One region of the Stenotrophomonas sp. JC08 genome, then DNA from elsewhere that is predicted to be linked to it. Evidence: riboswitches for the same ligand, from Rfam matches in the RefSeq annotation. Region 1 holds a riboswitch; the other holds the start of a gene.
What was found. A riboswitch is a leader RNA that binds a small molecule or an ion and turns the genes downstream of it on or off. The one in region 1 is predicted to bind cobalamin.
Positions count from the first base shown of each region.

Region 2: another riboswitch for cobalamin. It lies ahead of ACSBPQ_RS01125 (ribonucleoside-diphosphate reductase subunit alpha); the one in region 1 lies ahead of btuB (TonB-dependent vitamin B12 receptor).

Region 1 is NZ_CP197473.1:375,461-379,738, reverse strand. It holds gene ACSBPQ_RS01620 (histidine phosphatase family protein) at 1-573, opposite strand, end outside; gene cobT (nicotinate-nucleotide--dimethylbenzimidazole phosphoribosyltransferase) at 570-1,640, opposite strand; cobalamin riboswitch at 1,730-1,965, shown strand; gene btuB (TonB-dependent vitamin B12 receptor) at 2,084-3,958, shown strand; gene ACSBPQ_RS01605 (M28 family metallopeptidase) at 4,040-4,278, opposite strand, start outside.
Region 2 is NZ_CP197473.1:266,312-270,589, reverse strand. It holds gene ACSBPQ_RS01125 (ribonucleoside-diphosphate reductase subunit alpha) at 1-2,101, opposite strand, end outside; cobalamin riboswitch at 2,371-2,591, opposite strand; gene ACSBPQ_RS01120 (Na/Pi cotransporter family protein) at 2,743-4,278, shown strand, end outside.

The sequences.
Region 1 (4,278 bases):
CTCCAGCAGTTCGCCCCACAGCTGGCCATCCTCGCCACGCTCCACACGCAGCCGCACGCGGGTGCCGTAGTCGATGCGCATCGCCCACAACGCCGACAGCGGCATGCCGCAGATGCGCGAGACCGCCAGTCGCAACACCCCGGCATGGCTGACCACCAGCAGTGGCTGGCCATCACCCTCGTCCTCGTCGACCAGCCGCTGCAGCTGCGCCTCGATGCGCGCCTGGAACTGCGGCCACGACTCGCCGTTGGGCGGCACCACCGCATGCGGCTCCTCGTAGAACGCGGCCAGCTGCTCGGCGGGCAGTTCATCGAAATGCAGGCCGTCCCAGTCGCCGAAGTCGAGTTCGGCCCAGTCCGGGTGGATCTCGCAGAACTGGTTGCTGCCGGCCACCAGCGCGTGCGCGGTATCCAGCGCGCGCCGCCGCGGCGAGCTGATCACCCGGCTCCAGCCGATTCCCGCATGGCAGCGGTACAGCGCATCCATCGCCCCGTCGACCAGCGGCGGGTCGGTGCGCCCGTCCAGATGACCGTGACGCCCGGTGGAGGCGTGCCGCAACAGATCCAGGATCATCGCCGACCGTCGCGATCGGCCACGGCCGCTTCCTCGAAGGTGGCCATCTGGTTGTGCAGCGCGCAGGCCATGCGCACCAGCGGCAATGCCAGTGCCGCGCCGGAGCCTTCGCCCAGCCGCAGGTCCAGTTGCAGCAGCGGTTGCGCCTGCAGCAGCTCCAGCAGGCGGATGTGTCCGCGCTCGGCCGACTGGTGCGAGAACAGCAGCCACGCCTGCACGCCGGGATTGATCCGTACCGCCGCCAGGGCAGCGGCCGAGACGATGAAGCCGTCCACCAGCACCGGCACGCCACGCTGTGCGGCAGCGATCATCGCCGCACTCATCGCCGCGATCTCCAGCCCGCCAACGCGGCGCAGCGCCTCCCGGCCCGGCACCGGCGCGGCATCGACGGCTGCCCCGTGCAGCGTCAGCGCGCGGCTGATGATGTTCTTCTTCTGCACCATGCGCACCGCGTCCAGCCCGGTGCCGATGCCGACCAGCTCGTCCAGCGACGCCGGCCCCAGCACCGCCCCCAGCGCACTGGCCGCGGTGGTGTTGCCGATGCCCATCTCGCCCAGCACCAGCAGGTCGGCACCGTTGCCGCAGGCACCCTCCACCGCGCGCCGGCCGGCCTCGAACACGGCATCCAGATCGGCTTCCGACATCGCCGCGGCGGTGCTGAAATCCTCGGTCCCGGCACGGACCTTGTCGGTGACGACGCCGGCAACCGGCGCGGCGGCGCGGCTGCCCACGTCCCACACGTGCAGCGGCAGGCCCAGCTCCCGTGCCAGCACCGCGATGGCGGCGCCCCCGGCGGCAAAGTTGTGCAGCATCTGCACCGTCACTTCGGGCGGATAGGCCGAAACCCCGCGCGCGGCCACGCCGTGATCGCCGGCGAACACGATCACCGGTACCTGTGCGGCCTGCGGCCGGTCGCTGGCCTGCAGCGCGGCCAGCTCGATGGCCAGTGTTTCCAGCCGGCCCAGTGCGCCCTCCGGCTTGGTCAGCTGCCGCTGGCGGGCCATGGCCCGTTGACGGTGTTCCTGCGACGGCTGCCCGCAGGCCTGCCCGAACCACATTTCTGTCACGTCTGTTCCGATACTGCGTTGCAATCGCGCATTTTACCCGTCGCGGCCGGATCTCCGCCGCTTCGCACATGCACGGCATGTGATCGCATAGAATGCGCACACTTTCGGGTGACCCCCGGCAAACGCCGACGGGTTGAAACGGGAAGCCGGTGCCGCGTACCGCTGGAACTCCAGCGGCCGCCATTCCGGCACTGCCCCCGCAACGGTAAGCAGGACAAGGCCAGACATACCGCCACTGTGCAGTGCACGGGAAGGCGTCTGGACGGAAACGGCAGCTGCCGCTTCGCCTGCGAGTCCGGAGACCGGCCCGGAAGCCGACTGGTTGCGATGCGGAGGGCATGGCGGCGGCTGTGGCGCCGTGCGCGCGACCTCCGTCTCCCGTTCTCTGTCTGGCAACCTCCCCCACTTGTCCTGCGCGGGAGCGCGCAGGTACCGGAGCTTGCATGAAACTGTCCCGCCACACCCTTTCCCTCGCCCTTGCCCTGGCCTTGCCGGGCATCGCCACCGCCGAACAGGCACCCACGCAACTGGACGATGTCATCGTCACCGCCACCCGTACGCCGATCTCGATCGAGGACAGCGTGGTGCCGGTGCAGGTGATCGACCGCGTGCAGATCGAGCGCAGCCAGGCCAGCTCGCTGCAGGCGCTGCTGCGTGGCCGCGCCGGGCTGGATTTCACCAACCAGGGTGGCGCCGGCAAGATCACCTCGCTGTTCATGCGCGGCAGCAACTCCAACCAGGTGCTGGTGCTGGTGGACGGCGTGCGCATCGGCTCGGCCACCAACGGCATGCCGACCCTGCAGGACCTGCCGGTGGACCAGATCGAGCGGGTGGAGATCGTGCGCGGCCCGCGTTCCAGCCTGTACGGCTCCGAAGCCATCGGCGGGGTGATCCAGATCTTCACCCGCAGCGCCGGCCCGGGCCTGCAGCAGAACCTGTCACTCAGCGCCGGCAGCCACAACCTGCGCCAGGCCAGCGCCGGCTTCAGCAACCGCGGCGAACGTGGCTGGATCTCGGCCCAAGGCGGCTACCAGAGCACCGACGGCATCAACGCCTGCCGCGGCACCGCCGGCAATGCCGAACACCCCTGGGGCGCCGGCTGCTATGCCGACGAGCCGGACCGTGACGGCTACCGCAACACCTCGATCAACGTGCGCGGCGGCTACGCACTGGGTGAAACCGTGAGCCTGGAAGGCCACGTGCTCAACTCCGACGCCCGCAACGAGTACGACGGCAGCATCTTCGGCGGCAATGAAGCCGACAACCGCCAGCAGGTCTATGGCGGCAAGCTGGCCTGGGCCGCTTCCGACGCGTTCCAGCTGACCGCGCAGATCGGCCGCAACGTCGACCAGGCCGATGCCTACTTCGCCGCCGACGGCAGGCGCAGCTTCGCCAGCAGCTTCGACACCCGCCGCGACACCGCCGCCGTGCAGGGCGACATCAAGTTCGGCGAAGGCCAGCAGATCAGCGTCGGTGCCGACTGGCAGCAGGACGAGATCGAAAGCACCACCGCGTTCGACGTGGACAACCGCGACAACACCGGCGTGTTCGCCGAGTACCTGGGCCAGTTCAGCGCGCACTCGCTGCAGGCGTCCGTGCGCAATGACGACAACGAGCAGTTCGGCAACCACACCACCGGCAGCGTCGGTTACGGCCTGGCCTTCGGCAACGGCCTGCGCCTGAGCGCCAGCGCCGGCACCGGTTTCAAGGCACCGACCTTCAACGACCTGTACTACCCGGGCTTCAGCAACCCGCTGCTGAAGCCGGAAGAATCCAGGAGCCTGAACCTCGGCATCGCCCAGTACGCCGACACCTGGAACTGGACCTTCAACGCCTATGAAACCCGCATCGACCAGCTGATCGGTTATGACAGCAGCTTCGCGCTGGTCAACGTGGCCGAAGCCCGTATCCGCGGCGCCGAGTTGACCGGTTTCGTGTCGCTGGCCGGTTTCGACATCAACGCCCAGGCCAGCTTCACCGACCCGCGTGACCACACTTCCGGTGCGGCCACCTACGACAACCTGCTGGCCCGCCGCGCGCGCACCAGCGGCCGTCTGGACGTGGACAAGGCGTTCGGTCCGCTGCGCCTGGGCGTGACCGCCGCCGGCAGCGGTCACCGTTTCGACAACGCCGCCAACACCGTGCGTCTGGCCGGTTACGGCACCGTCGATGTGCGCGTGGAGTACGCTCTCAGCGACGCGTGGACGCTGCAGGCCAAGGCCGCCAACGTGTTCGACCGCGAGTATGAAACCGTGGCCTGGTACAACCAGCCCGGTCGCGAGTACCAGCTGACGCTGCGCTACAACATCAAGCACTGAACAGACAGGGCCGCATGGTGCGGCCCTGTTTTCCGTAAACCCTCGCCCCTCTGCCGTCACCGGGAGAGGGGCGGCCGGTGATTACCTGCGCTCTGCGGCGCTTGCGTCACGGGTGGCGCGGAAGGCCTCTTCCGGGCTCCAGTTCGGCCAGTCACGCGAGTTCGCCAGCTGCTCGCCCAAGGTGTAGACCACTTCCAGATCACGCACTGCACCGGCGAAGGTCCAGTCGGCCTGCCATTCGTCGCCCTGCTGGTGGTAACGCTTGGCGGTGTAGTCGTCCGAGGCCGCCTTGCCGGCCGCGACGCCGCCGTCGATCCAGT
Region 2 (4,278 bases), 110 kb from region 1:
CCGACTGGTCGATGAAGGCGCCGCGGTCAGCGGCCATGTCGATCAGCGCGCGCATCGGCAGTTCCCACGCGGTGCGGTACACCTGTCGCAGCGGCTCGGGAATCTGCGGCAGGTTCTGGATCGAACCGTCGGCCAGCTTGATCGCATCACGCATTTCCGCCGTCCACAGGCCGAGCTGCTTCAACTCGCCGACCAGATAGCGGTTGACCTGCAGGAAGTCGCCGGACAGCGTTTCGCGCTTGAACAGGTTGGACACCTGCGGCTCCACGCATTCGTAGCAGCCGGCGATGGAGGCGATGGTCGCGGTCGGGGCGATGGCGATCAGCAGCGAGTTGCGCAGGCCGTGCTGCTGGATGCGCGCCCGCAAGGCATCCCATCGCGCCACATCCACCGGGGCGATGTTCCACGCATCGAACTGCAAGGCGCCACTGGCGGCCCGGGTGTCGTTGAACGACGGATGCGGGCCACGCTCGATAGCCAGCTCGCACGAAGTCTCCAGCGCATGGAAGTAGATCGTCTCGGCGATCTGCCTGGACAGCGCGCGTGCCTGCTCCGAATCGAACGGCAGCCGCTTGCGGAAGAACACGTCCTGCAGGCCCATGCAGCCCAGACCCACCGGGCGCCAGCGCAGGTTGCCGCGACGGGCGGTCTCGATCGGATAGAAGTTCAGGTCGATGACGCGATCGAGCTGGCGCACGGCCAGGCGCACGGTTTCGGCCAGTTTTTCGAAATCGAAATCGCCGTGCGCGTCGAAGTGGTTGCCCAGGTTGATCGAGCCCAGGTTGCATACCGCGGTCTCGTCGCTGGAGGTGATCTCCAGGATCTCGGTGCACAGGTTGGACAGATGGATCACATTGCCCGGACGCATGGTCTGGTTGCTGGCCAGGTTGCACTTGTCCTTGAAGGTCATCCAGCCGTTGCCGGTCTCGGCCAGGGTGCGCATCATCCGCGCGTACAGCTTGCGCGCGGAAATGCTCCGTGCGGCCTTGCCCTGCATTTCCGCCTGCACATAGGCACGCTCGAATGCGTCGCCGTACAGGTCGGTCAGCTCAGGCACCACGCTCGGATCGAACAGCGACCATTGCTGGTCGGCCTCCACGCGGACCATGAACAGGTCCGGCACCCAGTTGGCGAGGTTCAGGTTGTGGGTACGGCGCGCGTCGTCACCGGCGTTGTCGCGCAGCTCCAGGAAGTCCTCGATATCGGCGTGCCAGGTCTCCAGATACACGCAGGCCGCGCCCTTGCGCTTGCCGCCCTGGTTGACCGCCGCCACCGAGGAATCCAGCGTCTTCAGCCACGGCACGATGCCGTTGGAATGGCCGTTGGTGGAGCGGATCAGCGCGCCACGCGCACGCACCCGCGACCAGCTCACGCCGATGCCGCCACTGAACTTGGACAGCTGGGCGATATCGCCGTATTTGGCGTAGATCGACTCAAGCGAATCCAGTGGCGAATCCAGCAGGAAGCACGAGGACAGCTGCTCGTGCACGGTGCCGGCATTGAACAGGGTCGGGCTAGACGGCAGGTAGTCCAGGTTGCCCATGCGCTGGTACAGCGCCAGGGCCTCGGGTACGTCCTCGCTCAGCGCGCTGGCGATGCGCAGGAAGAACTGCTGCGGGGTCTCAAGCACCTTGCGCGAATGCGGATGGCGCAGCAGGTAGCGGTCGTAGAGCGTGCGCAGGCCGAAGTAGTCGAAGTGCAGGTCCAGCGACACGTCGATGGCGTCGTTGAGCTTGCGCGCGTTGGTCTGCACGAAGCCGAGCAGGCGATCATTGATCAGGCCGACTTCGTGGCCACGGGCGATGGACTGCGAGAACGCGTGGATCTCCTGCCCGGAGACTTCCTTGGCGATGAAGCGGGCCAGCAGGCGCGCGGCCAGACGGCCGTATTCGGGCTCCTCGCCGATCAGCAGCGCGGCGGTGCGGATGGAGAGTTCATCCAGCTCCTGGGTGGTGGCGCCGTTGTACAGGCCGGAGATGGTGCGGGTGGCCACGCGCATCGGGTCCACCGCGTGCAGGCCTTCGCAGCAGCGCTGGATGGCGCGCACGATCTTGTTCAGGTCCACCGGCTCGACCACGCCGTTGCGCTTGGTCACGCTCATCGCGGTGGCCGTCGGCGGCGGGGTCAACAGGAATCCGTCTGCCGTGGCGGTGGCGACGGCGGCGGGCGTTTCGGAAATGGTCACGGTGTTTCTCCATGCGTGATGCACGCGGCTCCCGTCCCTCGACAGGTAGCGGGGCCGGCGTTTCCAGAGCATGGGGACGCGGTGTCGCACGGACCGCGACGCGCGGACCGTCGGGGTCCACGTCACGACTCGTGCTGCACCGACCATCTCCCCCCGGAGATTCGCGCGGCCGGCACCGCGCGGTGTGCTTCGCGCGGCTGTCGGCAGGTCTTCGGACTCATGGGCGCGAAGGCATGGCCTTCTCCTGGCCCGCCGCTTCCCAAGGCCGGGCGGCCTCAGTGCTGTGTGGCGGGGTCGTTCCCAATTACCGCTGCGGGGCAGTGCCGGAATCACCTGACAGGCTCACCGGCTTCCCTCTTAGTCCACCGGGTTGCTGCCCGATGGAACCGACGCCCACAAGATAGTGGGGATAAATGACATCCGCAATACCAGATATTGTGAAAAAACCGGGACAGGCCCGGAAGAAAGTGCTGGTCGCAGGCGTCGCGCACGACCCGGCAGCGCGCAAATTGCCGGCAAACCTGCTTCAATCCCCGCCCCTTGCCGAGGAGGTGGTCGTGACCCAGACGCTCAAGTGGATTGCCGTGGCGATACTGGCGGTGGCGCTGGGCGCATCGTTCCACTACAGCGCCGGCTGGTTGCAGCTGTGCGCCGGGCTGGCGCTGTTCCTGTTCGGCATGCAGTGCCTGGAGCAGGGCCTCAAGGAGCTGGCCGGTGGCCGCATGGAACGGCTGCTGGCGCGCAGTACCGCCACCCCGTTCAAGGGCCTGCTGTTCGGCGGCGGCGCGACCCTGCTGCTGCAGTCCAGCACGCTGGTGTCGCTGCTGACCATCGCCTTTCTCAGTACCGGGCTGATCCAGCTCGGCGGTGCGATCGCGGTGCTGCTGGGCGCCAACCTCGGCGCCACCAGCGGCATCTGGCTGCTGGCGCTGGCCGGGCAGAACCTGAGCCTGTCGCCACTGGCGCTGCCACTGCTGGTGTTCGGCGTGCTGGCGCGCTACACCGGCCCCCAGGGCGCGGCAGCCGGCCGACTGGTGGTCGGCATCGCCTTCATCTTCCTGGCCATCGACCAGATCAAGCACGGTTTCTCGGCGATGGCCACCATCGAGCTGGGCAGCTATGCCGCCGATGGCTGGGCCGGCACGCTGCTGTTCGTGGCCGTGGGCCTGCTGCTGACGGTGATCGTGCAGTCCTCCCACGCCACCTTGATGCTGACCCTGGCCGCGCTGTCGCAGGGGCAGCTGGAGCCGGCGCAGAGCCTGGCCATCGCCATCGGTTCGAACGTCGGCAGCAGCGTGACCACCGGCGTGATGGGCTACATCGGCGGCAACCGCGCCGGGCAGCGGCTGGCACTGGCGCACGTGCTGTTCAACGTCACCACCGCATCACTGGCATTGCTGGCGTTGCCGCTGCTGCAGGCGGCGGTGCTGTGGCTCACCGCGGTGGCCGGCATGGGCGACAACGCGCTGATCCAGCTGGCCCTGTTCCACACCCTGATAAACGCATTGGGCGTGGCGCTGTTCTGGCCGTGGCAGCCGGCCTTCGCCGCACTGCTGGAACGCTGGCTGCCCGACCGCCCGCAAGCGGTCGGGCTGATCGCCGAGATCGCCAGCGGCCCGACACCAAACCGTTCGCCCTATCTGACCGACAGCGCACTGCTCAGCGCCGACAGCGCCACCGAGGCCTTCAGCCAGGAGCTGCACCATCTGGGCCGGATCAGCCTGGAAGTCATCGGCCAGGCCCTGTATTGCCCGCCCGACGAACTGGATTCGCCGCAGCGCGACGTCGCCGTGCTGCGCCAGCGCCTGCAGCGCTCGCCCCTGGACAGCGAGGCGCTGTACCGCCAGCACGTCAAGCCGCTGTACGGCGAACTGCTGCGCTTCATCGGCCGCTTCGAACAGCCGCTCGATGCGGTCCAGCAGCAGTGGTGGCGCAACGGCCAGGAAGCCGCCTCGCAGCTGGTCAAGGCGGTCAAGGACGCGCATCAGCTGCAGGCCAACCTTAAGCGCCATGCCGGTGCCGAAGCACAGGCCGGCAATGCCGCCGCCGATGCCTACCGCGAGCTGCGCCTGCAACTGCTCGATGCGCTGGCC